DNA from 3 places in the Pseudoalteromonas sp. 13-15 genome. Region 3 is predicted to be linked to each of the others. Evidence: predicted binding sites of a transcription regulator. Region 3 holds the regulator's gene; each other region holds the start of a gene.
What was found. The regulator ArgR, encoded in region 3, controls arginine synthesis, uptake and breakdown. The targets are predictions, from matches to a motif close to ANTGAATANNTATTCANT.
Positions count from the first base shown of each region.

Region 1: a site for ArgR is predicted at 1,587-1,604, ahead of ATS72_RS18575 (arginase family protein). Genes of this name have one in related genera too.
Region 2: a site for ArgR is predicted at 2,742-2,759, ahead of argC (N-acetyl-gamma-glutamyl-phosphate reductase). Genes of this name have one in related genera too.

Region 1 covers NZ_CP019163.1:676,004-686,402, reverse strand. Annotated here, with positions in the region: gene ATS72_RS18580 (transporter substrate-binding domain-containing protein) at 1-320, opposite strand, end outside; gene ATS72_RS18575 (arginase family protein) at 443-1,552, opposite strand; gene udp (uridine phosphorylase) at 1,998-2,753, shown strand; gene cdd (cytidine deaminase) at 2,816-3,742, opposite strand; gene ppc (phosphoenolpyruvate carboxylase) at 4,172-6,817, opposite strand; gene ATS72_RS18555 (thiol-disulfide oxidoreductase DCC family protein) at 6,938-7,336, shown strand; gene ATS72_RS18550 (SDR family NAD(P)-dependent oxidoreductase) at 7,333-8,061, shown strand; gene ATS72_RS18545 (flavin reductase family protein) at 8,071-8,679, shown strand; gene ATS72_RS18540 (M24 family metallopeptidase) at 8,833-10,053, shown strand; gene ATS72_RS18535 (DsbA family oxidoreductase) at 10,161-10,399, shown strand, end outside.
Region 2 covers NZ_CP019162.1:1,690,708-1,701,106, forward strand. Annotated here, with positions in the region: gene ATS72_RS07820 (ornithine carbamoyltransferase) at 1-809, opposite strand, end outside; gene argB (acetylglutamate kinase) at 817-1,584, opposite strand; gene argC (N-acetyl-gamma-glutamyl-phosphate reductase) at 1,584-2,594, opposite strand; gene argE (acetylornithine deacetylase) at 2,817-3,962, shown strand; gene panP (pyridoxal-dependent aspartate 1-decarboxylase PanP) at 4,018-5,646, opposite strand; gene ATS72_RS07845 (EAL domain-containing protein) at 5,923-7,806, shown strand; gene trmB (tRNA (guanine(46)-N(7))-methyltransferase TrmB) at 7,866-8,534, opposite strand; gene ATS72_RS07855 (ABC transporter permease) at 8,534-9,301, opposite strand; gene ATS72_RS07860 (ABC transporter ATP-binding protein) at 9,302-10,231, opposite strand; gene ATS72_RS07865 (flavin prenyltransferase UbiX) at 10,231-10,399, opposite strand, start outside.
Region 3 covers NZ_CP019162.1:2,013,210-2,023,608, reverse strand. Annotated here, with positions in the region: gene ATS72_RS09410 (Fe(3+) ABC transporter substrate-binding protein) at 17-1,021, shown strand; gene ATS72_RS09405 (ABC transporter permease) at 1,021-2,652, shown strand; gene ATS72_RS09400 (ABC transporter ATP-binding protein) at 2,653-3,702, shown strand; gene ATS72_RS09395 (Dyp-type peroxidase) at 3,749-4,648, shown strand; gene argR (transcriptional regulator ArgR) at 4,645-5,112, opposite strand; gene mdh (malate dehydrogenase) at 5,337-6,269, shown strand; gene ispB (octaprenyl diphosphate synthase) at 6,365-7,336, opposite strand; gene rplU (50S ribosomal protein L21) at 7,759-8,070, shown strand; gene rpmA (50S ribosomal protein L27) at 8,087-8,344, shown strand; gene cgtA (Obg family GTPase CgtA) at 8,486-9,637, shown strand; gene folA (type 3 dihydrofolate reductase) at 9,708-10,199, shown strand; gene ATS72_RS09355 (DUF3718 domain-containing protein) at 10,279-10,399, shown strand, end outside.

The DNA of each region.
Region 1 (10,399 bases), on a different replicon from region 3:
TAAATCGCTGACTCAAACTCTTCAAGTTCAGCTATCCACACAAAGTTATTTTCTCTTGGTGGCAAACGAACAATTGAGAAAATACAGGTGTTTTTATCTCGAAGGGCTGCGTTATAAGACACACTCCAATTGTTAGCCGACATAGTGTAACTAATACCAGCAGCATTAAGGGCGTTTTTTACCTTTTCTACAGAGCGACCTGCCAATTGGTTGTTTGCATCGAGATATTGAAAGTCAGGAAACACCTCCGTCACTATGTTAATTTCGTGTGCTTTTACTGTCGTACACAACACGCAAAGTAAAAAAACAAATCCCTTCATTGGGTAAAAGCCTCAACTAAATTAGTGCAATTATTCAATAAATATAGTTGAGGCTTTGTAGACTGCTAGTTTTGAGTATTTAATAAAATAAGATTAAGTCAATAGTATTAGTTTTGAAGCACTTATTTATTCATCGCATTAATTAAAAACGCTGAAATTTTTGCGCCTTCTTTTAATGTTGTTTCAGAACTTGCTTGGCCCACTAGAGAACTATCGGTAAATGGTGCTATTTCCATCATATCAGCGCCCGTAATAGGAAACTCATCGGCAATGGCTGATAAAATGTCTAGCGCGTGCTTAGGTGTTAAACCGTTATCTTCCGGTGTACCGGTTGCAGAAGCAAATTCGGCATCGAGTGCGTCAATATCAAAACTTACATACACTTCATCAACATTATCCGCTTTTAGTTGCGCGATAGTCTCTGCAGCAACAGCGGCTGCACCGCGTTCAATAATTTCATGCGCCCAATGTTGCTTAACCCCAAATGTGTTTTCCCAGTGTGATTTTGGTTTTCCACTTGAACGTATACCAAATTGAATTAAGTGATGGGGTGCAGGTAAAAACTCTAAGATATGTGTACACCAAGAGCCAAAACATAAATCTATACCCAAGCGCTCCACAAGCAAATCGGTGTGCGCATCAAAATGAATAATAGCCGTACGCTTCCCTTGCTCGCGTTTTGCTTTTAAATACGCTTTGGTTAATGGATAACTAATAGAGTGATCGCCACCAATACCAAAAATACCTTTATCTTTAAACGTGGCATAAAAGCTGTCGCACACATCTTCAGTAATTGATAACGGACTTACGTAGTAGTCGTTATTCTCGTTTCCGTATAGCGCTTTTTGGCAATTAGAGATGGTTGTGTCGTTTAGGTACTTGTCATGTAACAAATGTGGAATAACACGCACATCGCCTAAGTCGAACGAATGACATTCAGGGTGCTGATCAATTAATGCTGAGCGAACAAACAAAGGACCCCAATTGGCACCACGTAAAATACCGCCACCACAATCAGAACTAATTCCAAGCATGACCGCTTTATGGGGAGAGTGAGGCAACTCATTTAACGATTCGCGCCATAGCGTATCTACATTTTCGGTTTGACCATACAGTTTATTTCGAAGTGCCGCTTTTCGCTCTTTTGCAGTATTAACGGTAAAAACACCATCGCCAGGAGCACATAAGCAGTGCTCTACTTTACTATTAAATGCTTGAATTTCTTGACTCATAATAAATCCTTATGAATTGTTCAGTGCGTATTTTAGTGATTATTTATGCAAAACGATTAAACAGGCCTAAACTTTAAATAATTAAAAAATTAAAAATTTTCTTTGTCTGTATCATTAAAAACCCTTTCAAAACCAACTTAAAATAAAAACATAAGCAACTGATATTTAAAAGCTTTTAATTAATGCAGGCAATTATCATTTATGACTAACCACTTAGTTGAGTGATACTTATAATGCTTGCGCACACAAGTCAACCGCACAAGTAAACCAGCAATCCATGGGTGTGCTTGAATATTCATAGTTGATGAATAAAATACGCTAAAGCCCTATTTTACTGGTCTAAACAAGCACTCAATTATATTAATACGGACATACGTCCTGTACTTAAGAAAGGTTTCTAGCAATTATGCTAGATTGATAAAAATTATTTTAAAAAGGCTTAGATATGGAAAAGGTATTTCACTTAGGACTATGTATTGACGATCTACAAGGTGCAAAACTTGCGATTGTGCCCGGTGACCCAGATCGCGCTGCACGTATTTCTCAATTCCTAGACAACCCAACCTGCCTTGCTCAAACACGTGAGTTTCATGTTTATCTAGGTCAACTAAATGGCCACTCTGTGGTTATATGCTCAACCGGTATTGGCGGTCCATCTACATCGATTGCAGTAGAGGAACTTGCTCAATTGGGCGTGCGTCAATTTTTACGCATTGGTACTACGGGTGCTATTCAACCTCACATTAATGAAGGTGAAATCTTAATTAGCCAAGCGTCTGTGCGTTTAGACGGTGCAAGCCAACATTTTGCACCACTTAGCTACCCTGCTGTGTCTGATTTTTATGCAACACAAGCCATGGTTGAAGCATGTAAAAACTTAGAAATTGACTTTCATATTGGTATTACAGCGTCTAGCGATACATTTTACCCAGGCCAAGAGCGCTACGATACTCATTCGGGTTATGTGCCAAAAGCATTTCAAGGTAGTTGTGAAGAATGGCAAAAGCTGGGCGTAATGAACTACGAAATGGAGTCGGCCACATTATTCACTATGTGTGCAGCCCTTGGCTTGCAAGCTGCCTGTGTTGCCGGTGTTTTAGTTAACCGTACTCGTCAAGAAATTCCTAACGTTGACCACGGTGAAATAGAAAGAAAATCAGTGGCTGTTGTATTAGAAGCCGCCAAGGTGTTACTAGGTTAATTTTACTTAATAAGTAAAATTGATATGTAAAAGCACAGCTTATTAGCTGTGCTTTTTTGACACTATTTAAGCGCAGCGCTAATTATTTTTAGCTCTGGCAGATCAGTAAATCCCGATAGTACCGCCTTCGAAACACCCGCTTGATTTTCGTGCCCTTTAGTTTCTAAAAGTGTGATGCCTTTCACCGTCTCTTTATCAAAACTAAGGCCAGCTAAAAAGAACTGACTCAACGCGCTTTGCAAAGGCGATAAACTTGGGCTATAAGCTGCGTTTTCTGCATAACTGCCGTAAAAATCCCCATTATTGAATGTACTTACCTTGACCGCACTAAAATTTTGACTGTACGGTACATACGCATTTAACGCAAAGCCAGAAAAAGTCTCTTCGATCTGTTCGTCATCAAAAACCGCAAGCTGAGGCTTTGGGTTAAACAAACTAAATTCGTTACCCAAATCGGTTGGTCCAAACGAGTGAGGTAATAGCTCTGCCAATTTAAAATGTTGACTTGGAAGTAAAATATCAAACTCTTTCGCATCGGCTAATTCATTCATAAATTGGCGACAATAGCCACACGGAGCGTCGCTTATAGCAATTTTAAGAATTTTTTTAGCACCATTTAACCAAGCATTATTAATGGCAGACTGTTCTGCATGAACAACGAGACTCAGTGCTTGATGATCAAACTCTACATTAGCGCCAAAATAAAAATTAACTTGTTGCTGCTTATCTATAGCTTTTACAATTGCACCAACATGAAAATGTGATACTGGAGCTACTGAAAACTCAGACGCTAAAGGTACTAAACCTTGTAACAGTGAATCGACAGAAACATTAAACTCTTTGCAAAGCTGTTCAATGTTGTTTGTGTTTAATATGCCGCGCTGCGACTTTAATTGGCTACGTAAGGACTCTGTTTGCGCTACGTTTAACGTGATATGAGAATTTGTAAGGGCTGTATCTTCTTGTACAGTAAAAGTTGCTGAAGCCATAATGTATTTTAATTATTCAATGGCTAAGTAGTTTAAAAGTTTAAGACCCAAATTGCTAGGGCCTGTTGACCTTTCAGGCTTAAAACTTGTTCAAACTAGAGACGATTTAATCGTGGTGCGAGGTTTATAACCTAGTGGGCTAAGTAAACCGAGCAAAACTTCCTAGTCCTGCTCATGCTCCTTCCCTTCACCCATGTAGGCAACAAAGAGTTAATCGCACCTAGGGCGAACATTCGGGCAGCACGTGTTTGGTATTCATGCTGCGTTACCGCCTATTTATGAGGAATAACCATCCTATAAAGGCGCTGCCTTACCTAAGTACCAAACACACTGTTGCAAATTTAACCCCGAAAGATAAACAGGCCTATGTTATTAAACACAAAAAAGGGAACACGGCGTGTTCCCTTGCTAAATAACAAACGTTAACAATTAACCAGTATTACGCATACCTGCAGCAATACCTGTCATAGTGATCATTAATGCATTATCGATGTCACCTTCGTTATGCTCCTCGTTAGAGCGGGCACGGCGAAGCAATTCAACCTGCAATACATTGAGCGGATCGGTGTATGGGTTTCGTAAACTAATCGACTCTTTTATCCAAGGCTGAGCTGCAAGTAAGCTTTTTTGCGGGCTTAATGACTGCACAAGCTCAATGGCCTCTTCAAGCTCTTTTCGCAAGGTTACACCTAACGGCTTGTACATATCTTCCACCAGCGCATTATCATAGTGCTCACTTAACCAGCTATCTGCTTTACTAAATACCATTTCAAGCATTTCTAAACGAGCTCTAAAAAATGGCCAATTGAGGCTCATTTCGTTTAGTGTTTCTAAGCCATATTGGTCTAGTGCCTTTTTTAAGCCTGTTAACGCACCTAACCAAGCAGGCAACATTAACCTGTTTTGACTCCATGCAAAAATCCATGGAATAGCACGTAAACTTTCAACGCCCCCATTAGGGTTGCGTTTTGCAGGGCGAGAGCCAAGCGGAAGTTTAGAAAGCTCTAATTCTGGCGTTGCCATTCTAAAGTAAGGAACAAAGTTTTCGTCGTGGCGAACAACATTGCGGTAATGCTCACACGACTGCTCACTAATAAGCTTCATAACTTCGCGCCATTGTGGCTTAGGCTCTGGCGGTGGTAATAAGTTACTCTGCAGTACTGCCCCTGCATATATATTTAAGCTTTGTAGTGCTACATCTGGCAAACCAAATTTAAAGCGTATCATTTCGCCTTGCTCTGTTACCCGTAAACCCCCCTTAAGTGAGCCTGGCGGTTGCGAATGCAGTGCTTGTGCAGCCGGTGCACCACCTCGACCAACAGTTCCTCCTCGACCGTGGAATAGCACAAGCTCAATGCCACGCTCGTCTGCAAGCTGCACGAGTTTATCCATTGCTTCGTATTGGGCCCAACCTGCTGCCATCATACCGGCATCTTTAGCCGAGTCTGAATAACCAATCATTACATTTTGCGTATTTTGAATATGGCCGCGGTACCACACATTATCGAGTAGCGTCGTGATCACGTCGCTTCCATTATTCAAATCGTCTAATGTTTCAAATAATGGGGCAACTGGCAATTCAAAACTACAGCCGCTTTCTTTAAGAAGTAACTGTACAGCTAAAATATCGGATGCAGTGCGTGCCATTGAAATAATATACAAACCAAATGTTTTTTCATCTTGCTTTGCAATTACATCGAAGGTGTCGAGCACTTCTTGTACATCAGGGCTTGGTTGCCAATGCTTAGGAATAAGCGGACGACGCGAATTAAGCTCCGCTAGTAAAAATGCTTGCTTGTCTTGCTCTTGCCACTGGTTGTAGTCCCCTAACCCTAAATAACGCGTAAGTTCAGAAAAAACGTCGCTGTGGCGTGATGAATCTTGACGTACATCCAGTTTTGCCAAACGTAGGCCAAAACTGTTTAAACGATGCATTAAATCAAGTAGTAAGCCATCGGCAACGACTTTCATGTTACATTTTAATAATGAACGATAGCACACCTCAATTGGGTGCTTAAGCTGGTTAATATCAGTAACAAGATCTTGTGCGTCAGTGCGTTTGTGCTTAATTTTTGCACCTAGATGCGCCACTGTTTCAGACACTTCGCCTTTAAGCTTTTTAAGCACAGTGCGGTAGGGTTCAAAATCTTGGCCTGCCAACTCAATGAGTTCGTCGCTGGCGTCAGACATAGATAGCTCAGCGCATAACGTATCAATATCTCGGCTATATAAATCAAGTGCCATCCAGCGACCATGGTCAAGAACTTGCGAAGTAACCTGTGCAGTAACGAATGGGTTACCGTCTCGGTCTCCACCCATCCAAGAAGTGAATTCAATTGGGCTGTAGTCAATGGGCAACTCTAGACTTAATTGCTCTTTAGCATGCTCCGAAAATTCACGTAAAAAACGCGGAACAGCATGCCAAAGGCTATTTTCAATAACTGCATACCCCCATTTAGCCTCATCAACAGGCGTTGGGCGCGAACGACGAATATCGTCTGTATGCCACGCTTGGCTTATTAACTGAGCAATTCTATTTAAAATAGCTTCGCGCTCATGCTCCAAGTTATCTTTTCGCTCAAGCGATGCTAAACAATCGCTCAACTCAACGTGCTTGTTAATAATTGTACGGCGTGTAACCTCTGTGGGGTGGGCCGTTAGTACTAAATTAATGTGGAGTTTTGAGAGTGTGTCAGCAAGGTGGTTAGAGTCTAACTGACCTTCTTGTGCTTTAGCGGCTAACGTTTTTAATGTTTGAGTGAGAGGGTTTTGCTGGCCAAGACCAGCGTCATTAAAACGCGATACAGTATGAAACTGCTCTGCCACATTGGCTAAATTTAAAAAATGATTAAATGAACGGGCAACCGGTAAAAGCTCTTCATCACTAAGGGCATGTAATACTTCAATTAACGCCTTGCGATCGTCTTCATTACCACTGCGAGAGGATTTTGATAAAGCGCGAATTTCTTCTACTTTATCTAAAATTGCTTGGCCTTGGGCATCTTTTATAGTTTGACCTAATAATTGTCCAAGTAGACCTACATTACCTCGCAGGGCGGCATATTGTTCACTCATTTCTCAGTCTCCTTTGTTTCATGGAGGACTATTAATATCATTAAGAGCGCATATTTAATAGATCCATTTGCAATGTCATGTCGTAAAAAAGTATAGATAAAATAATCACAAAGCACTGGTATGATCATTTTTTACGACGGTAACTGCCCACTTTGCAGCACTGAAATGCAACAGTTAAAACAAGCAGATAAACACAGCTTAATTACCCTTGAGGATTTAAATGCTGCCGATTTTAGCGAGCGCTACAGGCATATAAACAAAAACCAAGCACTTACGTACCTACAAGCGCAACTAAAAAATGGCGAGATGATTTATGGGCTAGACGTAACATACCAAGCTTGGAAAACAGTTGAAAAACACCGCTGGTTGAAACTTTTTCGCTTGCCGGTTATTCGTATTTTTGCAGATTGGGGCTATATTTTTTTTGCAAAACACAGGCACTCTGTAAGCAGGTTGTTAATGCCTAACACCCAGTGCAACAACGGCCAGTGCGCCATAAAATCAAAAGGAAAAAAATGAAGACAATTATTCTTTTTGGCGCTAGTAGCGCGATTGCTAAAGCCTACGTAAAGCACCTTCAAAACCAAACAATTGAATTTAACATCATATGCGTCAGTTCAAGTAACCATGTTCCACAAGACAGTAACAACATTACTTTTTACAATACTGATTACTCTACTGACAGCTTATTTGGCCTTACTCAACATTTAAAAGATGAGCAAGCCGACATACACCAGGTAATAATGTTCAACGGTAAGTTACATAACTCCGAGCACATGCCAGAAAAAAAGCTTGAAGACATCAACGCTGATTATTTTAATTTGTTACTAAACGCAAATACGCTTACCCCATTGCTCTGCTTACAAAGCGTTTTGCCTTTAATCAATCATAAAACGCACTGCACTATAACTGCCTTAAGTGCACGAGTAGGTAGTATTAACGACAACAAAATGGGAGGCTGGTACACTTATCGGGCATCTAAATCAGCCCTTAACATGTTATTTAAAACTGCCGCAGTAGAGCTTGCTCGTCGTGCAAAGAACACCAAACTTGTGCTATTTCATCCTGGTACAACTGACACAGACCTGTCTAAGCCTTTTCAAAAAAATGTACCCGAAGGCAAATTGTTTACACCTGAATTTGTAGCTCACCAACTTTTTGACTTAACAAATAACAACCCTGATTTAGAACTAAATGGCGAGCCAGCTTATTTAGATTGGCAAGGCTCAACTATACCGTGGTAAGGATTTAAAATGCATTTTACTAAAGCGCGTATCGACGCACTTGAAAAACGTACTCGTACACATTTAATAAACTCGTTATCTGGGTTTAAAAGTGCAAACCTAATAGGCACACAAGACCTACTAGGCAACACTAATTTATCGATTGTTAGTTCGGTTATTCATTTGGGTGCTCACCCTCCCCTCGTAGGTATGATAATGCGCCCACACAGTGTACCGCGCCATACGTTTGAAAATATATTACAAACAGGTGTTTACACTATCAATCAGGTAAATAAGTCTATTTATAAACAAGCGCATCAAACCTCAGCACGCTACGACAAAGACGAATCCGAATTTGAAGAAACAGGGTTAACACCTGAGTACTTAAATGAGTTTTCGGCCCCTTTTGTCAAAGAGAGTCGCTTAAAATACTCAGTAAAATTTGTTGAAAGTAAACATCTTGAAATTAACGGAACTGAACTAGTGATTGGTGAAATTGTCGATGTGTATTTAGATGAAACCGCTCTGCAAAGCGATGGATTTCTAGATTTACAAGCCATTGATACTGTCGCGGTTACTGGCCTTGACAGCTACCACACAGCAAATAAATTAACGCGCCTTCCCTACGCAAAAAAATAACTTTTAGGGGTGTTTTTCACCCCTTTATCATGGCAAACACATAACCCAACTTAGCCCCAACGCACTCACAATCCCAATCGATGTTGCTGATCGCAGAACATTGAATTTTAAAAATGCATTGCGCACAATAGCGAAAATTCCAAGGAGAATCCCATGAGCACAATCGGTATTGGCACGCAAACCCCAGAGCAAGCATTAGCCAGCTTAAGTAATATGACCCAATCGTTAACACCTATTCAGACTGACGAACACATTGAACGTATAGCAAAAGCACAAGCTTATATGACAGCTAATAACATTGATGCAATTTACCTAAATGCAGGGACCAACCTCACCTACTTTACGGGTATGAAGTGGTATGCGAGTGAACGTATGGTTGGCGCAATTTTACCTGCGATTGGTGAAGTACAGTACATTGCACCTTATTTTGAAATTGGTACTCTAGATGGCTTTAAAGTGGTTGAAGGGCCAATACACGGCTGGCAAGAGCACGAAAACCCTTATGCGCTATTTGTTAGCGTATTAAAGCAACTAAACATTAGTGACGACGCCACCATCGGCATCGATGAAAGCGCACAGTTCTTTATATTCGATGGTATTAACAAAGCGCAAAAAGGATTAAATATAATCAATGCGCAAGGCGTTACTGCACATTGCCGCATGCACAAATCGGTTAACGAATTAGCACTTATGCAGGGCGCAATGGACATGACCTTAGCCGTTCACCAAGCCACTGCGAGTATGCTTTACGAAGGTATTACCACCACAGAAGTCGAAGCCTTTATAAAAAAAGCGCATCAAAAAGTAGGCGCTCCGGGCAACTATTTTTGCATTGTACTGTTTGGTGTAGCAACGTCGTTTCCACATGGTGTTAAAGATGCGCAAGTGCTTAAAAAAGGCGATATGGTATTAATAGATACCGGCTGTAAAGTACACGATTACCTTTCAGATATAACCCGCACCTATGTATTTGGTGAACCAACACCGCGCCAGCGCATGTTTTGGGATCACGAAAAAGCAGCGCAACTGGCCGCATTTAACACCGCAAACATTGGTACTACATGCGAAGATGTTGACGCAGGTGCTCGTAACTATTTAGCGGCTCAAGGGCTGGGCCCGCAGTACCAAACACCGGGTTGCCCGCATCGAACTGGCCATGGTATTGGTTTAGATATTCACGAATGGCCATACTTAGTTGGCGGTGATAAAACCCCACTTGCCCCAGGCATGTGCTTTAGTAACGAGCCAATGCTAGTGATACCCGATGAATTTGGGGTGCGTTTAGAGGATCATTTTTATATGACCGACAACGGCCCTCATTGGTTTACAGAGCCTAGCCACAGTATCGACGACCCATTTGGGCTTAACGCTTAATTCCTTCAAGAGCAGCTGTTTAGCTGCTCTTTTTATTTTATTCGTTGATAAAGTCCAGTTCATCCCAATATCCCTTTTATACAAAAGCAATCCGCAAAAGGATGAATATGAAAAATTTTAAAATTGATATCGTGTCAGACGTAATGTGCCCATGGTGTGTAGTAGGTTATAAAAATCTTGAGACAGCACTTGGCCAACTTAAAGACGAAATGAGTGCAGATATTACATGGCATCCTTTTGAGCTAAATCCAGATATGCCAGTTGAAGGTCAAGACTTAAACGAGCATTTAATGCAAAAGTACAACCTAACTGAAGAACAAGGCGATGAAAATCGTAAAAACATGTT
Region 2 (10,399 bases), 320 kb from region 3:
ATTTCAAACTCACGGTGTGCCGGTTGGCAATGTAATACCGTAGTCGCCCCTGTTTGATCTAGCAATGCTTGGTTTAGCTGATATGGCATATATTTTTCTTTAACTTGCTCAAGAGGCGTAACATCGCCCATAGACACCCATGTATCAGCATAAACAACGTTTGCGCCAACCGCCGCTTCTACACGGTCACTCACCATTACTGATGCGCCATTCATAGCTGCTATTTGCTCGGCCTTTTTAAGAATTTGCGAATCAGGCGAGCTGCCTTTAGGCGTTACTGCCACAAAATCAGTACCCAGTGTTGCAGCAAGTAACATAAGTGAATGAGTTACATTATTGCCCTCGCCTAGGTAAGCTACTTTAAGCTCGCTCACATCGCCATGTACTTCTTGAAGCGTTAAAAAGTCTGCCAATGCTTGGCACGGGTGATACAAGTCACACAAGCTATTAACCACAGGAACAGAAGAGTACTCACCTAATGTGGTTAACGTGCTGTGCTGGTTTACACGCGCTACAATACCGTCAGCCCACGTTGAAATATTTAGTGCAAAATCTTTTACAGATTCACGTGCGCCCATTGCGCCATTTTGCTGATCTAAATAAACCGCATGACCACCTAAACGATTAATGCCAATATCAAACGATAAACGTGTACGTAAGCTCTGTTTTTCAAATAGCGTAACAACTGACTTGCCCGCAAGTACTTGGCTGTATTTTTCTGGCTTTGCCTTTAAATCACGCGCGAGGTTTAATAAATTAAGTGCGCCTTGTTGGTCTAATTCTAGACCCGTTAAAAAATTCTCTAACATGGTAACCCTATGGTGTAATCTTTGTTCCGACATGCTCGCCTTGCAGCAAAGCAGTTAAATTTTCTGGCTTTTGCCAGCTGGAAATATACACACCGCGTCGTAAGTGTAGGGCAGCGTGAAGACTGGTCTTAACTTTGACCTCCATCCCGCCCACAATTACTCCCTCTGCAATTAAAGTCTCAATGTGTTTTGTATCTAATTGATGTAATGGCTGCTTATTAGCGTCAAGCACGGCCTCTACATCAGTCATAAAAATAAGTTCTGCATTTAAATTATTGGCGATAGCTGCCGCTGCCTCGTCTGCATTAACGTTGTACCAAAGCCCTTGCTCGTCAAAACCTATAGAGCTAACAATTGGTAAGCGCCCGACGTTTAGTAAATCGTTAATAATAGAGTCGTTGTTGCTTTCGCATTTTCCTACTAGGCACAATGCTTTGAGCTTTTGCGATGCGGTTACGCCTGCTTCGTAAAGGCTTAAACCCACAGGTTTGTGGCCAGCAGCAATAGCTTGAGCCATTAGCTGCTTGTTTGCACAGCCTGCAAGTGCACCAACTATATGGGGCATTTGTTCTGCTGGGCTAATACGTAAACCTTGATGCTTAGCGCTAACAAAACCGGCTTCTTTTAACCATGTATCGACTAATGTCCCGCCACCATGGACAATTACAAAGTTATGACTTAGCTGATTAGACAACACATCAAATAACGCACGAGCAGCATTTTCAGTATTAAGTACAGCGCCGCCAAGCTTAATAACCCACGTTTTTTTAGCCATTAAAACGCTCCTTTTAAGCCTGTAGTGTGGTCTAAATTCATTGATAAATTAATACACTGCAGAGCTTGCCCTGCAGCACCTTTTAGTAAATTATCAATGGCTGCCATAACAATGAGCTGAGAGCCTTGCTGCTGCCAACCAATATCAACATAAGGCTGCTTTGCAACTCCCTTAATTGACGGGATCTTACTACCTAACAAGCGGATTAAAGGCTCGTTTTCAAGCACGCTGTAGGCCTTAGCCACTTGCTCACTTGTAACATTAGGTTTTAGTTGCACGTAAATGGTTTCTAAAATACCGCGAGCAAAGTTACCTAAATGAGGTGTAAATAAAACCTGGTGACCAAGGTGTTGCTCTATTTCTGGTCCGTGGCGATGATTAAATAAACCATATGGCGCTAGCGACACTTCACAAAAATGAGTACCTACACTGGCTTTACGCCCTGCGCCTGTTACACCCGACACTGCATTAATAATAATTTTGTCGTCGCTTAACAAACCTGCTTGCTGTAGTGGCTTTAACGCATTCAGCGCCGCAGTAGGGTAACAACCTGCAACAGCCACTAAATTTGCATTTGCAATGTCGTTGCTATTCCATTCAGCTAAACCATAGGCCGATTCATTTAATAACTCAGGGTGCTTATGTTCAAAGCCGTAATAAGTAACGTAATCATCATTGCTTGCAAGGCGATAACCACCCGATAGGTCAAACACCTTTTTGCCCATCGCTAAAAATTGCGGGGCTAAATCTACACTTACTTTATGGTCGGTACACAGGCATACGTAATCTGCATTCGCATTAATGTCGTCGAACGCTGACTTTGTAAGAGGAAGTAAAGGAGTATCAAGTAAACCTAAGTGCTCTGGATATAAATCACTCAGTAATTTGTGTTTATCTAAGCTTCCTTCAGATACATAGCTACCTGACAGTTTTAAATTTGGGTGTTTAGCCACAAGGCTTGCTAGTTCTGCGCCGCTGTATCCACTTGCGCCAATAATCGCTACATTCATTATTTGCTCATTATCTTAAAATCTATTACTACTTATTTATGTGTTCGCTTACACTAGCTTAGGTGCTAAGTAAGTCTTTTTTGTTAATGAATTTTGATTATCGTCGCATTATCTTCATTGCGTTACTTAATATATTTATGCTTAAAAAGTGAATTGATATTCATCATAAATACTTTTATATTGTTATGCAATTAAATTGAATAGTTATTTTGGAATTTTTTTATGTCTTTGCCTTCGTTTATTTCTATGTACCAGCAATTAATTGCAGCCCCGTCTATCAGTGCAATTGAAGACAGCGAATGCATGAGTAATAAAAACGTTATCGAGTTACTTGCCCACTGGTGTGAAACGCTCGGTTTTACCTGTGAAATAATAGAACTGGAAGGTAAAAAAGGGCGTTATAACTTATTAGCAAAACGAGGAGCCGGGGATGGTGGTTTAATGCTTGCTGGGCATACCGACACAGTGCCGTTTGATGACAGCCGCTGGAATCATGATCCGTTTAAATTAACAGAGCTCGACAACAAACTGTATGGGCTAGGCAGTATTGATATGAAAGGATTTTTTGCTTTCGTATTACAAGCTATAAGCGAGATAGATGAAAAACAACAAACACAGCCAATTTTAATACTTGCCACTGCAGATGAAGAAACCACCATGGCAGGCGCACAGCAAATTTGCAAACATCCTAACTTAAAGCCAGCACGCTGTATTATTGGTGAACCCACTGATATGACTCCAGTATTTACACACAAGGGCCATATGAGTACAGCTATAAGGGTCGTAGGACGCTCAGGGCACAGCTCAGATCCCGAACGTGGTCTAAACGCCATTGAAGTTATGCATAAAGTGACTTCAAAATTACTGATCTTAAAAGAGCAATTAAAGAATAAGTATTCACTAAATCACTTTGAAATACCTTATCCTACTTTAAATTTGGGTAATATTCATGGTGGTGACAACGCAAATAGAATATGTGGGTGTTGTGAAATGCATATTGATATGCGCCCATTGCCAGGGTTGAGTGTACAAGAGCTCCAAGCACTGCTGCTAGATGCAACAAAAGACATAAACGAGCAATACCCAAACTCAGTAAGTGTTATTGACCTACATGACCCAATACCCGCATTTACTGGCAGAACCGACAGCGCGCTAGTTCAACTAGCTGAAAAGGTAGCGGGCCAAAAAGCCATTGCTGTTAATTACTGCACAGAAGCACCTTTTATTCAGCAACTGGGTTGTGAAACCATAGTTATGGGACCAGGTTCTATTAATCAGGCGCATCAGCCTGACGAATTTTTAGCAATGGAAAAAATAAAGCCTTCACAGCACATCATTAGCAATATTATAAAAGCCTGTTGCTTTTAGCTAAGCAATAAAAAAAGACGCTTAACAGCGTCTTTTTTTATAAATGCTAAATTTACTATTTCATGTATTTGCTTAAATACTTTTTAAATACTGGGTCTGTTTTAGCAAGCTCTTTTTGCTCAGCTAATATCTCTTTTAAAATCATACCCGAGGTAAGCGGATTAGCCAGTACAACCCTAAACACAACCGTAGGTTGATTATCGTATTGAGCTGGAGTCAAACGAGTACGCGATACAAACGAGCGTCCAGATTCACGCTGGCGTTTTTGCATACTGGCTGTAAAACGATTTAGTGAAGCAAAAATATCAATCCGTGTTTTTTCATCAGCCTCAGCAATCGCTTGTTTTATTTGCTTAGGCACATAGCGATAAGTAAGCAAACATAGCTCAGGCTCTGAAATAAGTTCAAAATCTTCATCTGCCTTGATTAAATCAGCAAAATACCTTGCCTTTTTTATGCTTCGATCGATTAGCATTTCATAGCCTTTACGGCCTATAACACGTAAGCAAGCATGCACTAACATAGCCATACCAGGGCGGCTACCCTCAAGTGTGTGGCTACCTAAATCTTTAGAGCCCTTACGCAATATATACTCAGCATGATGCTCTATTGCATCGGTTGCAGCGGGATCTTTAAACAACACTAAACCTGCGCCCATCGGGACATACATTTGTTTGTGGGCATCAATTGTTATTGAGTCTGCTCGCTCAATACCATTGAGCAAAGGACGATAAGTATTAGATAATAACGTTGCCCCACCCCAAGCAGCATCAACATGAAAATGACAGTTAATCTCTTGCGCTAAATCAGCCATTTCGTTGAGGGGATCAATATTGCCGGTTTCGGTTGTACCTGCAACACCAATAATTGCCATTACTTTAATGCCTTTAGACTCAAGCTCGCGGGCTTTGTCTCGCATGGCATTTACATCGACCTTGTTGTCATCAGTTGTTTTAATACCAACTAAGTTGTCGCGCCCTATCCCTAATAAATCAACCGATTTACCTAATGAATAATGACCACGTTCTGAAATTAATACTGCTAAACCTCTGTATCCATAATGCAGCATTCCTGCCACAATCCCTTGCGATGCAATACCGGTAAATTCACCATCGGCTTTTAACAAACGATTTCGAGCAATCCAAAGCGCAGTAATGTTTGCAACCGTACCACCAGAGCAAAATGCACCTAATGACGTTTTAGCGCTGTGCATCCATTTAGAGTAAAACGCATCGTTTTGGCCATAGGCTAAATGATGCATCATACCTAACACCTGACGCTCAAGGGGAGTAAATGCCTTAGATGTCTCAATTTTTACTAGATTTTGATTTAGTCCCACCATCAACTTTGAAAGTGGCAGTAAAAAATGCGGCAAAGCTGATGTCATATGACCAATAAAACTTGGTGCAGCTGTATGCACAGAATGAGCAACAAGTTGCTCCATTATGTCTTGAGCATAAGCAGATACAAACGTTGGGTTTTCTGGGATCACCGCAGCTTGAAAGTCTTTTTCAATTTCATGTAATGGTTTTTCGATTGCCGCTATATTTTCGTTTAAAAAACCTGCTAAATTACTCGATATTTCAAGCTCAATTTTGCTTAAAGTTGAGTCAGGCGCTTCAGGTACAGTAAATATACGCTTGAGGCTTTCTTTAGAGGCGACGGCACAACGCTTTTGATCCATCTTAATACCTAGTGTGTGTGTTGCTAAAACACCTGTTTAACTAGTAAAAACGCCCAAATATGGAGGTAAGTTAAGCAATAGTGTTTCTAAATAATTGCGCTAACTGTACTGCAATATAAGTAAAATGTCTCGTTAAAAGCCTTAAAAGCAACACCACGCATGACAAAAAAGTGTTAATTTAATTAAAATTTTATTTAATCTAATAAATACTAATTATTTATTGGGCAATTTTGTATTTTAAGTATAATCATTAAAACTACAAAAAAGGGACAGGCAATGCTTAAGGGAAGAGTGAAAGTGAGCTGGTTAGTGGCTGGTTTTGCTTTATTTTTAGTCAGCTTAGTGGTCTATATTTACTACACCTACCACACAACCCGCGCTGAAATTATGGAATCTGTTGATGCACGCCTTCTTAATGCCGCAGCCAGTGTTAAGCATATACTCGGTGATGACTACCTAAATACCATGAATCAAAACGGTCAAATTAATTTTTTTGACTATGAAGTCAAAAGCAGGCAACTTTCCGAGTTTGCACAAGCGCTTGATGTGGCATATGTATATGCAATGATATTAAAAAACAACCGCGTATACTTTACTGCATCAAGCTATACGCAAGACGATATGAACAATGGCAAAATAACCCAATATTTAGATATATACCCAGAAGCAACCGATCTCAACATAAGCGCTTTTTACTCCACTGAGCCGGTATTTGAAGTGTCGGCCGATCAATGGGGGCACTTTAAAACTATATTTATCCCTTTTGTTGACGATAAAACAGGTAAAACTTACCTTACTGGCGCTGATATTACGATTCTTGATCTTAACCAAAAGCTAAGCGAAAGCGTCTCTAAAGCAGCAGCTATGGCAAGCTTCTTCTTTTTTATAGCTGTACTCGTTGCCGCTATTTATGTTTACTTACTTAAGCGCTCATTAGCAACCGACTCCAGTACTGGGTTTGAAAACCACATTGCGTTGGAGTACTTACTTAAAAAAAGTAACAGTCATCATATGCAGTTAGCTGTTGTCTGGGTTAATGAAATTGAAGATATAAATAGCTTTTACGGCACCGAAATCGGCGATAAAGTAATGAAAAACTTGCTTATGCATTTTAAGAGCCGCTGCTCTGCCAACTGTCATTTATACCGCTTAGCCACCAATAAATTGGTGCTGCTATCACCTAAAGAAACACCTTATGAAGAGCTGAGCGATTTAATCGAAACCTATAATGCCAATACGCCTTTATTAACTGATCCATTTATATACATTACATTGTGTGCTGGTATTGCGACGGGTAATAAATCGCTATTACTTGAAAATGCTCATATTGCTGCACTACAAGCAAAGCAAGGTAGGCACACAGTTATTAATTATTCTAAAGCACTTCACGATGTTAAAACTCAATATCAATATAATGTAGAAATGGCCAAAGAAGTGCATGATGCATTTGATAACAACCGTATTGTGCCTTACTTTCAGCCAATAATAGATACCAAAACAAATCAGATAGTTCAGTACGAATGTTTGGCGCGAATGGTTACCGCAAGCGGAGAAATTTTAAAACCCGATGCGTTTTTAAATGTAGTTACACGCTCCAGAATGGACGGGTTATTAACCCGCACTATATTTTCTCAGTGTATTAGCCGCTTTAGAAAAACGAACATTTGTTGGAGCTTAAATATAACAGCGCAAGACATGTTAGACCCAAGCTTGAATGAATTCATCACAAACGAGCTTAAGCGCTATCCGCACCCAAGCAATATCACTTTAGAGTTAATAGAAACCCAAGCGATTGCAAATTATTCTGAAGTTAAAGCATTTATTTCTATGGTTAAAAGTAAAGGCGTTAAGGTAATAATTGATGACTTTGGTAGCGGTTATTCAAATATTTCAAATGTTCTAAAACTTGAAGTTGACGGTATTAAGTTAGATGGCGGATTGATAAAACAGATAATACACGATAACGACATTTACTTATTTATTGAGCATATAGCGGCATTTGCTAACCAATTAGATTTACTGCTTATAGCTGAATCTGTCGAAAATGCAGCCATTGTAAATGCGTTAGAAAAAGCAAATGTGACGCTCATGCAGGGTAACCATTTTGCCCAACCTGCGCCACAATTTGCTACACCAGAAAATGCTGACTTAGTCTGTTAATCAACCAAACATTAGTGATAAAGCTATTTTGAGTCGATAGAAAAACGCTTAAAAATAACTTAGGTTAAATCAATAATAAGCCGGTGACTTTGCTGACCACTGGCCCAATACTTTCGCTCAAACGGGGTGATTGCATCGTCGCTGTGATAAGGCTGTACTTCGCAAATATGGCTGGTTAGTTCAAGCGCCCTTGCAAATTCTTTAACATATATGTCCCAGTTACTGCGTACTTCTAATAAGCCACCTAACTTAACAATATAAGGAAATATAGCTGCACCGTGCCATCTGCGTTGAATATGTTTAGATTTAGGCCATGGATTTGGATACAACAAATAGTGGTGGCTAGGCTGCCAATTTGCTGCAACTGCTAAGCGCCAAAAATCATTTAAATCAGCCTGTACCAAAATATACTGACCACTGTCGCTTTGCTTATATTGAACGTCGTGTTTATCAAGCCTATGCGACGACTTATCAATCCCGACCACAAGAGCATCAGGATGAAGCTTAGCTAAGTTAGCTGTACTTTCACCTACACCACAGCAAGAGTCTAAAATAAGAGGGCCATTGAATGCCTTAACTTTTTCATTAACCTCATCAAATGCCGCTTGCGTGTGTGCTGCAATGGGCTTTTTAAACTCGGCGCTTAAATGCTTATTTACTATTTCATCAAGCTTTTCGTGAATACCGGTCTGATTAGATACAATACTTCGAGAATTTGCATCACTCATTAGTGTCTTAGCCCCACACCTTTTTTGATTAATGTAAGCGCAACAGTAAATAGCACGGTAATAAACACTAAAATCACACCTAATGCGACGGTTAAATCAACATCCGATACACCTAAAAACCCGTACCTAAATGCGTTAACCATATAGATGATGGGGTTTATTTGCGATACATTTTGCCAAAACTCAGGTAGCAAAGTAATTGAATAAAATACGCCACCCAAGTACGTTAGCGGAGTAAGTATAAATGTAGGAATAATACTAATGTCATCAAAGCTATTAGCATAAATAGCGTTAATTAAACCACCTAGCGCAAACACCGCCGAGGTTAAAATTACCGTTGCCATAATTACAAATATATTGTGTATTTGAATATCAACAAACAACAGCGATACACAGGTAACAATAAAGCCCACCATCATGCCACGCGTCATACCACCGCCCATATAACCAAGTACAATTATGTAATTAGGCACTGGCGCAACAAGCAGCTCTTCTATACTTTTTTGAAATTTAGTTGAGTAAAAACTAGAAGCCACATTAGAATATGAGTTTGTAATAACCGACATCATTATTAAGCCCGGTACAATAAACTCCATATAACTAAATCCGCCCATTTCACCAATGCGCGAACCTATGAGGTTACCAAAAATAACAAAATACAAACTCATTGTTATGGCAGGTGGTACTAGAGTTTGCACCCAAATACGCAGAAAACGAATACACTCTTTAATCCATATACTTTTTAGCGCTACGCCATATTTAAACATTTATTCGCCCCGCCCTTGCTCTAGTAATCCTACAAATAGCTCTTCTAATCGATTGGCCTTGTTACGCATACTTAATACAGTATTGCCTTGCTCTGTAAGCGCACTAAACACTGCATTTAAGCCCTGTGATTTAGCCACTTCAACCTCAATAGTGTGATCGTCCGTCATGGTAAATTTATAACCTTGCAACGTGACTGGCTTAGCTGGCATTTTTAAATCAAGTACAAACGTTTCTTTATCAAGCTTCGCAAGCAGTGCTTTTATCGTCGTGTTTTCAACAATGCGACCGGTATCGATAATGGCAATGTTTTTACACAACAGTTCTGCTTCTTCTAAGTAATGGGTAGTTAAAATAATCGTTACGCCTTGTTCATTAATTTTGCGTAAAAACTCCCACATAGAGCGTCGTAACTCTATATCTACACCCGCTGTTGGTTCATCAAGTATAAGTAGCTTTGGCTCGTGCATCAGTGCGCGTGCAATCATTAAACGACGCTTCATACCGCCTGATAAAGTACGCGCTTGTTTATCTTTTTTCTCAAGCAAACCAAGCTGAACTAAATATTTATCAGCACGCTTATGTGCCTCGCTACGCGGTACACCGTAATAACCGGCTTGGTTTACTAATATTTGGGTCAACGTTTCAAATTGGCTGAAGTTGAATTCTTGTGGTACTAAGCCTAAATGCGCCTTGGCAGCTTCAAGATGGGTATCTATATCGTAACCAAATACCTCTACTTTACCTTCAGTTTTATTGACCAAAGACGAAATAACACCAATCGTTGTTGATTTACCTGCGCCATTTGGCCCAAGTAATGCAAAAAAATCGCCCTCGTCTACTTGTAAATCAACACCTTTAACAGCCTCTACGCCGTTTTTGTATACCTTGGTAAGGCCTTCAATATTTAATGCAATACTTTGCTTACTCATTACTTACCCTCACCATAACCCCAACGTTTTGTTAGTGTATGCTCAATGTTTAAATGATCTAAAATGCGAGCCACCATAAAATCGACTAAATCTTCTATGCTTTGCGGCTTATGATAAAAGCCCGGCGCTGCAGGCATAATGGTAACGCCCAAACGCGATAGCTTTAAC
Region 3 (10,399 bases):
CTATTTAGGTGGAATAATGAAGAAAACACTCGCTATCGCTTTAGGGTTTATCGTATCGGCGCCAGCCTTTGCAAATGATGTTGTTAATATTTACTCTTTTCGCCAACCTTTTTTAATACAACCTATTTTAGACGACTTTACTAAACAAACCGGTATTAAAACAAATGTTGTGTTTGCTAAAAAAGGCTTAATCGAGCGTGTAAAACGCGAAGGTAAACATAGTAAAGCTGATTTAGTTCTTACTTCTAATTTTAGTGCACTCATTCAATTAGAAGATTTAAACTTAACTCAAACAATTAATAGCAATAATGTAAATGCTAACGTACCTTCTGCTTTTCGAGATGGAGATGGTCAATGGGTTGCGCTAACAAAACGCGTGCGAAATGTATATTCGTCGAAAGATCGTTTGGGCGCATTACCAAAGCTCACTTACGAAGAACTAGCCGATCCAAAGTATAAAGGGCAAATTTGTACTCGTTCAGGTAAACATCCGTATAACCTAGGGTTAGTTGCTTCAATGATTGCGCATCACGGTGAAGCGCAAACTAAAACATGGCTTGAAGGCATGAAGGCTAATTTAGCACGTAAACCACAAGGTAATGACCGTGCTCAAGTTAAAGCTGTTAAAGAGGGGCTATGTAATCTTGCGTTAGGCAATAGTTACTACTTGGGTAAAATGTTGCAAGACGAAGAACAAAAAGCATGGGCTGAGGCGGTACACATTAATTTCCCTAATCAAACTGATCGTGGTTCACATATTAATGTTTCGGGGGCTGTTATCACTAAATATGCTAAAAACCCTGAAAATGCCTTGAAACTCATAGAGTATATGACCGACAATAAATCGCAAAACATGTATGCATCGCTTAATATGGAATACCCAGTTAAGCCTGGTGTGCAATTATCCAGTTTGGTTGCATCATGGGGCAGCTTTAAAGAAGATAGCTTGCCACTTGATGAGATCAGTAAATATCGTCCGTTAGCGCTTAAGTTAATTGATGAGGTGAAGTTCGATCTTTAATGACTTATAAATTTAAGCTGTCTAAATGGCAGCTATTCGCGTGGTCGACAGGTTTAGTTTTGTCGGCCCCGTTGTTCTTCCTTCTTTTTGAATCGCTACAAGGCAACTCAGAGGTTTTTACTCACCTTTGGGACACTGTGCTTTGGGATTACATTTCTAATACTGTACTACTTATATTGGGTGTGTGTGCACTCAGTAGTGTTATAGCGTTGCCACTTGGTTGGCTAACTGCTTATTGTAACTTTCCCGGAAAAAAACATTTTGAATGGGCGCTCATGCTGCCCCTTGCTATGCCTACTTACATTATTGCCTACGTGTATACTGATTTACTTGATTACGCAGGACCCGTGCAAATTACTCTAAGGGAGTGGTTTGGCTGGCAATCTCCCAGTGACTATTGGTTTTTTGATATACGTACCCTGCCGGGCGCAATAGTCATGATTGCCTTGGTACTCTACCCATACTTATTTTTAATTTTTAAAACGGCTTTGAGAGAGCAGTCTTTTAAATTGGTACAGGCAAGTCAATTAATGGGACTTTCCCCAACTAAAAGTTTTTTTAAAGTGAGTCTTATATTATCTCGTGGTTCTATTGTTGCGGCCCTTGCGCTCATTAGTATGGAAACAATGGCCGATTTTGCAACAGTAAGTTATTTTGCTGTTAGCACGCTCACAACCGCGGTATACGATACATGGTTTGGTTATTACTCCTTGACTGCTGCTGCAAAAATATCAGGTGTAATGCTGTTACTACTTTTTTTAGCGCTTATGGCAGAGCGCTTTAGTCGTCGTAATCAAGCTGTATTTGAACGCCAATCGGGCGTAAATAGCGAAGCACTTTATATTTTAAAGGGAAAGTCGGCTTGGTTAGCAACGGCATTTTGTGGCACGGTTTTACTTGTATCTTTTGTGATCCCGATTGCAGTATTACTTAATTACGCCATTACCTACTTTGAAAAAGCATGGAGTGCTGAGTTTTTTAATTATGCGTGGCAAAGCCTAAAAGTGTCAGGCGTTGTGAGCGTAATAACAATTGCATTAGGTGTTTTTGTTGTTTTTTATCAGCGTATAGCAAAACAGTCTTACCCTCTCGTACCTGGGCGACTAGCTAGTACGGGCTATGCACTGCCTGGCACCGTATTAGCAATTGCCGTTTTATTACCTTTAACACTGTTAGAAAGTAGTATTAATAATGTATTAGAGCCTTATAATTTAGATATAGGCCTGTTACTAACAGGCAGTGTGTTTACTATTGTGATTGCTTATGTCGTTCGGTTTTATGCCATTGCTCACGGAGCGATAGAGTCGAGCTTTGTGCGTATTAGTCCATCACTTGATATGGCAAGCCAGTCTATGGGTAAAAGCCAAGGCCAAACATTGCGTTTAGTGCACCTACCTTTATTAAGAAGAGGCTTACTGACTGCTGCTTTACTTGTTTTTATTGAATGCATGAAAGAACTTCCTGCGGCGTTATTACTCAGACCATTTAACTTTGAAAGTCTAGCAACGCATGTTTTTCAGTACGTGAGTGATGAGCAGTTAGAGCTTGCTTCTATATCTGCTTTATCTATTGTTATTGTTGGATTTATCCCTTTGTATTTTATTAATCGTTCTATGGAGCAACACACTTAAATGAGTAGTTTAATTTTGCAAGGTGTCAGCTATCACTATAACGGTACAAAGGTGATCGAAAACTTAGACTTAACCGTGGGTAAAGATGAGATTGTATGTTTGCTTGGTGCCAGTGGCTGCGGTAAAACCACCACATTAAAAGCCATTGCAGGCTTAGTTGAGACCAAGCACGGAAGTGTATTTATAGATGGAAAGCTGGTAAGTGATGAGTCAACATTTATTGCACCAGAGAACCGAAATATAGGTATGATGTTTCAAGATTACGCGTTGTTTCCTCATCTAAGCGTAGCAAATAACATTGCGTTTGGGTTAGGTAAAATGAGCCAATCCGAAAAACAACAGCGTGTGGATGAAATGCTTCAGTTAGTGCATTTGTCTGGTTGCGCAGATAGATTTCCTCACCAGCTTTCTGGTGGGCAGCAGCAACGCGTTGCGATTGCCCGTGCGTTGGCTTATAAACCAAGTTTACTACTTCTTGATGAGCCGTTTTCAAATATAGATACCCAAGTTCGTTTTGAATTAATTGCAGATATTCGCCGTATTATTAAGGCGCAACAAGTATCAGCGGTATTTGTTACCCATTCAAAAGAAGAGGCTTTTGCTTTTTCTGATACGCTTGCCATTATGGATCGCGGTAGTATTGCCCAACAAGGCACGCCAGAGCAGCTTTTTGCTGCTCCTAGGTCAAAGGTGGTTGCAGAGTTTCTAGGTCAAGGCATATACTTATCCGCAGAAGCATTAACGGCTACTGAATATAAAACACCTTTTGGCACCGTTGAGTCAGATATGCAAACGAGCTGCTATCCATGTAGTGGTGAGTTATATGTGCGACCTCACCAAATTGAACTTGTGCAAGAGTGTCAAAGTGACAAACTCAGTAAACGGGCTACAATATTAAGTCGTCGCTTTATTGGCTCTGCGTATGTTTATAAAGTTGTTATAGCCGAACAAACGCTTGAAGTTGAAGCGCAATATGGCCAATCATTTGAAATCAATGAGCAGGTTATAATAAAAATAAAACCCCACACAGTGAATTTTTTTGAATCATAGTTAATGTGATTCACTGTGTACATATCTGTAAAACTGAGGAATAACAATGGCGCAAGCGCAATCTGGGATTTGTGCTGAAGCAAACCTGCATGGTTTGCATTTATTTTTTAATGTGTTTGATGGTCAAGACGAATCATTGCGCGCTAAATTAAAACAAGTAAGCGCAATTGAAGAAGAGTTTAATGATCAGTTTTCAGAGTCGATGTTGTCGTGCGTTGTTGCCATTGGCGCCCAATATTGGCCTCATATTCTTCCTGAGTATATTCCTAGTGAGCTGCAAAGCTTTCCAAATATAAATCATCCAGATCACCAAATGAGTGTTCAGCCGTGCGACTTGTTTGTGCAGGTGCGTTCAGACAGAGAAGACGTAAACCACTTATTTGCATTGCAAGTTTTAAAGCTTTTTGCACCTGATGTGGAGCTGGTGGAGCAAATACGTAACTTTCGTTTTTTAGATGGCCGAGATTTTAATGGTTTTATTTATGGTGGTGATACGCCACACGGAAGAAAAAAGCGTTCAACTGCTTTAATTAATAAACCTGGTTGTTTTGAAGATCAGGGAAGTTATATTCATGTTCAGCGCTATAAACACGACTTAACTGTTTGGCAGCACTTATCGCTCAGTGAGCAAGAGCAAATTATGGGCCGTACACGACTTGATAATACGCTTATAACCCCAGCACTAAATACCAGTCATGCCACGCGTAGTGAGTTAAAAGATGAAGAGGGGCAACCCCTTTTGTTGAATCAAAGCATGCCTTATGGCGATGTTTATGAGCAAGGTATGTTATGCATAAGCTGCGCAAGTACTGGTACTGCATTTGAGGCTGTATTAAATAGCCGTTTAGGGGAGGGGGAGTGTTACGACCATTGGCTTGATTTTACTCAAGCCGATATGGGGTCAGCTTTTTTTGCCCCCTCAGTTGGGTTTTTAAAGCAAATTTAAACCGTATCAAATAAAATACGTACTCGTTCAAGTGTGACGTCTATTTCAGAGATTTTTGCTGGGGCAATAAATATAGTATCGTCTCCGGCAATAGTACCTAATACACCATCGGCCTTTCCTAACGAGTCAAGTAAGCGGGCAATAAGCTGCGCAGCGCCTGGACTGGTGCGAATAATGATCATCATTTCATTATGCATAATATCAATGACTAACTGGCGTAATGGGCTTTTAGCTGTCGGCACTCCCATTTCAGCGGGTAGGCAGTAAACCATTTCTTGTTTAGCGTTGCGGGTACGCACAGCACCAAACTTACTTAACATGCGTGACACTTTACTCTGGCTTATATTGTCAAAGCCTTGCTCTTTAAGCGCATCAACTATTTCGCCCTGAGAGCCAAAGTTTTCTTCTTTTAAAAGTGATTTAAACGCTTTTACCAATGCTTCTTGTTTATCTTGAGGTTGCATAGTCTTTATTCATTATTGTTATTTATGCTGTAAATACTACACAAAAATGAATAATTATGCAGCAGTTGTTTAGTCAACTTGACAGTTTGATGCGATAAACCACCAAAGTTTACAACTATGGTCGAAAATATCGCAAAATAGGCCCGATAAATTTGTTTTTAGGCGCTAATTTCATTATCTTAAGGGCCACAAGTATTTCCTACCTCAAATGACGGAGAATTCCAATGAAAGTTGCTGTATTAGGTGCTGCAGGCGGTATCGGTCAAGCATTGTCTTTACTATTAAAAACAGGCTTACCAGCTGGTTCTGAATTATCACTTTACGATGTTGCACCAGTTGTACCAGGTGTTGCTGTTGACCTATCACACATCCCAACTGATGTTAAAGTAGCAGGTTTTGGCGCAGACGATTTAAACAAAGCGCTTGACGGTGCTGATATTGTTTTAATCCCAGCGGGTATGCCACGTAAACCAGGTATGGATCGTGCAGATTTATTTAACGTAAATGCCGGTATCATTAAAACACTAGCTGAAGGCATTGTAGCTAGTTGTCCTAAAGCACTTGTGGGTATTATTACTAACCCAGTAAACGGCACAGTACCGATTGTTGCTGAAGTGTTCAAGAAAGCAGGTACATACGATGCAAGCCGTGTATTTGGTATTACTACGCTTGACGTGATTCGTTCAGAAGCATTTGTTGCTGAACTTAAAGGCGTAGACGTTGCTACAGTTAAAGTACCAGTAATTGGTGGTCACTCTGGCACAACGATTCTTCCTCTACTTTCTCAAGTTGAAGGCGTAACTTTCACTGAAGACGAAGTTGCTGCACTTACTCCACGTATCCAAAATGCAGGTACTGAAGTAGTAAATGCTAAAGCAGGTGGTGGTTCAGCTACATTATCAATGGGTGCTGCTGCAGCACGTTTTTGTATGTCTTTAGTTAAAGGCCTACAAGGTGAAGATGTTGTAGATTACGCATACGTTGCTGTTGAAGATGGTGATGCAGAGTATTTTGCACACCCAGTACGTTTAGGTAAAAACGGCGTTGAAGAAATTCTTTCTTACGGCGAGCTAAGCGCATTTGAAGAAAAAGCGAAGAACGATATGCTTGAGACACTGAAAAAAGACATCAAAGAAGGTGTTGATTTCATGGCGTAATAGCCAGAATGAGCATTAAAAAAGCCTGCATTTGCAGGCTTTTTTGTTGCTCGAATGTTATTTACTATTAGTGTTAAATAACAGGCTCGTTAAGGTTAGTGATCACGGTCAACGGCTATACGGGCTAAGCTTACCAATGCGTGCTTGTATTCAGATTCTGGTAGAAAATCTAAGCAAGCAATTGCTTTATCGGCTTCAAGCTCTGCTTTTTGCATTGTAAACTCAAGCGCATTGGTTTGTTTTAACGTAGATAAAATCTCTTCTAAATGTTCCATACCATTACTGTGCTCAATTGCATCACGAATTAACTGTGTTTGATGCGCATTACCGTGTTGCATTGCATATATAAGTGGTAGGGTCGGCTTACCTTCGGCTAGATCATCGCCTATATTTTTACCTAGCTGGTCTGCATCGGCGTTATAATCAAGCACATCGTCAACAAGCTGAAATGCCGTACCTAAGTGCATACCGTATAAGTTTAATGCATTGAGCGTGGCTTCATCATTATTGGTAATAATAGCAGCAAGCCCGGTAGCAGCCTCAAACAGCTTAGCCGTTTTAGAGTAAATAACTTGCATGTAGCTGGCTTCGGTTGTGTCTGGATCGTTGCAATTCATAAGTTGCAGCACTTCACCTTCAGCAATGATATTGGTAGCATCGGCGAGTATTTGCATAATTTGCATTTTGCCTAAACCAACCATTAACTGGAATGAGCGCGTGTATATAAAGTCGCCAACTAATACGCTAGCAGCATTACCAAATTCAGCGTTAGCGGTTGGGGTGCCTCGGCGTAAGTTTGACTCATCAACAACGTCGTCGTGTAATAAGGTCGCGGTGTGAATAAACTCAACAATGGTCGCAAGTGTAATGTGGTCTTTACCAGTATATCCTAGCGCTTTGGCAGCTAAAATAGCCAACATAGGGCGAACGCGTTTGCCGCCGCTATTAACTATGTATAAACCAAGTTGGTTTACTAACGCCACCTCTGAGCGCATTTGCGCATGTATAAGTTGATTGACGTCATTCATATCGCTTTCTATTAACGCCTGGATAGCTTTTATATCCATTGATCTCCGAGCCAATTTTTATGTGTGAACGGCGCAGATTGTACAACAAAAAACGCACTAGCTCGATATTTTGTGACGATTGATTTAAAAAACCTACCTAAAGTGCTTAATAAGTGCTTAATTCAATCACAAATGTGTTTAATTACTAGACGATGAAAGATGGTTTTTGAGTTTGAATAATGTACAACGCAGGTTGTAATTTTATTAGTAGGGTTATTTTTGCAAAGAGTTAAAAAGCGCTTGGCAAAAGGCTTAATTAATATAAAATAGAGAAAATATTGAATTGCTCTCAAAGCAGCTACTTTTTATTCATTTTAATTACAAAATAGGCTTGCTAGTTATTTCGCGTTAGCGTAAACTTCGCGCCCTATCGAAGAATATTTTAGTTGCGCCGATTTGAGGGTGCACAGACGGAGTTAATTATGTACGCGGTTTTCCAAAGTGGTGGTAAACAGCATCGTGTGACTGAAGGTCAAACGATTCGTCTTGAAAAATTAGACGTTGAAACTGGTGCGGCAGTTGAATTTGATTCAGTGCTTTTAGTTGCTGATGGTGAGAAGATCGAGATCGGTGTACCGTTCGTAAACGGTGGTAAGATAACAGCTGAGGTTGTTTCACATGGTCGCGGTGAGAAAATTAAGGTTGTTAAATTTAGACGCCGTAAGCATTCTCGTAAGCAAATGGGCCACCGTCAATGGTTCACTGAAGTTAAAATCACTGGCATTAGCGCTTAATTAGAGGTACTTAGAAATGGCACATAAAAAAGCAGCTGGTAGTACTCGTAACGGTCGCGATTCAGAAAGCAAACGCCTAGGTGTTAAGCGTTTTGGTGGCGAATCAGTTCTAGCGGGTAGCATCATTGTTCGTCAGCGTGGAACACGTTTCCACCCTGGCACAAACGTAGGTATCGGTAAAGACCACACTATCTTTGCAAAAGCAGATGGTAAAGTTCAATTTGAACAAAAAGGTCCTTTAAACCGTAAATACGTAACTATCGTAACTGAGTAATCAGTAAGGTAGTTAAAAAACCCCGCCTTTGCGGGGTTTTTTGTTTTGAGACAAAAATATATACCAAAGCCAAGCCTGCAATCGGCTTGGCTTCGGTATATAATGTATAAATTAGCAAGCCAATCCCTAAAGTGAGTAATCATGAAGTTTGTAGATGAAGTAGAAATTCGCGCAGAGGCCGGAGACGGCGGAAGCGGTATCGTGTCTTTCCGACGTGAAAAATATGTCCCAGATGGTGGGCCTGACGGCGGTGACGGTGGAGACGGTGGTAGTGTTTATCTACAAGCTGATGAAAACTTAAATACCCTGATTGACTATCAGTTTGAGCGCTTTCACAGAGCTGAGCGCGGTACAAACGGACGTAGCCGAAACTGTACAGGTAAAAAAGCAGACGACTTGTTTGTAATGGTCCCTGTAGGTACGCGTATAACCGATGTTGATACGCAAGAAGGGCTTGGTGATTTGACCCAACATGGTCAACGAATTTTGGTTGCAAAAGGTGGTTTCCACGGCTTGGGGAATGCACGTTTTAAATCAAGTACTAACCGAGCGCCTCGTCAAAAAACACTAGGTACACCCGGTGAAGTACGTAACTTAAAATTAGAGTTACTATTGCTAGCTGACGTAGGTTTACTAGGTTTGCCAAATGCAGGTAAATCGACCTTTATTCGCAGCGTGTCTGCTGCAAGACCTAAAGTGGCTGACTACCCATTTACAACGCTTATTCCTAATTTAGGTGTAGTGCGTCCGGAAGCTAACAAGTCATTTGTAATAGCTGATATACCTGGGTTGATTGAAGGTGCGTCTGATGGTGCCGGTTTAGGTATCCGCTTCTTAAAGCATTTAGAGCGTTGTCGTGTGTTATTGCACATTATTGACGTAATGCCTGTAGATGGATCAAACCCAGTCGATAATGCGTTTGCAATTATAAACGAACTGCACCAATACAGTCCTAAGCTTGCAGAAAAGCCTCGTTGGTTAGTGTTTAATAAAATAGATTTGTTACCTGAAGATGAAGCACAAGCGCTATGCGATGCTATTGCACAAGAGCTAGGTGAGTCTGAAAATATTTATCAAATCTCAGCTATTAACAAGCTGCATACTCAACCGCTTATACATGACATTATGACATTGCTTGATAGCATGCCTAAAGAGAAGTTTGAGCAAGTTGAAGATGAAGAAATAGAATTTAAGTGGGATACCTACCATCAAAAAGCCACCAAAGGCGATGATGATGATTGGGATGACTGGGATGAAGATGATTACGATGTAGAAGTAGTCTACGAACGTTAATTTTCATTAAATATAAAAAGGAGCATAGGCTCCTTTTTGTTTTTTAATAATAAAGTACTAGGTATTTAGTGTGATTATTTCAATGATTGCCGCTATGGCAAATAACCGTGTTATTGGTCTTGATAATAAAATGCCGTGGCATTTACCCGCAGATCTTCAACATTTTAAAGCCGTTACTACAGGTAAGCCTGTGATCATGGGTCGTAAAACTTTTGAGTCTATTGGTCGTCCTTTACCTGGTAGACGCAATATTATTATTACGCGCAACACTGAATATAAGGCCGAGGGTATTGAAACTGTAACAAGTCCAGAGGCCGCGCTGAGCTTGGTTTGTGGTGTTGAAGAGGTCATGATTATAGGCGGTGGAAATGTTTATCAGCAGTTTTTAACACAAGCTGAGCGCTTATATTTAACCTTTATTGATCTTGATGTAGAGGGTGATACACAGTTCCCTGATTATCAAGCTGTTGCAAATTGGGAAGTGAAAGAAGAGCAAGTTAAACTGCCAGACGAAAAAAATAAACATAGTTATAAATTCGTAACTTTGTATAAATACTGCTAACATTATTGCGTAAGGTTAACTAGGTTGGTACAATAATAACCAGTTAACGTAGGAATAAAGTACCAAACAAGGGTCAACAATGTTTAAATTATCAAAGTTAGTTGTTATTTCTGCTATTGCTGCAGGTTCACTTTCGTACACAGCTCCAGCAAAGGCTAATGATCAACTAGCGCTATCTATTTGCGAGTATATCGCAGCAG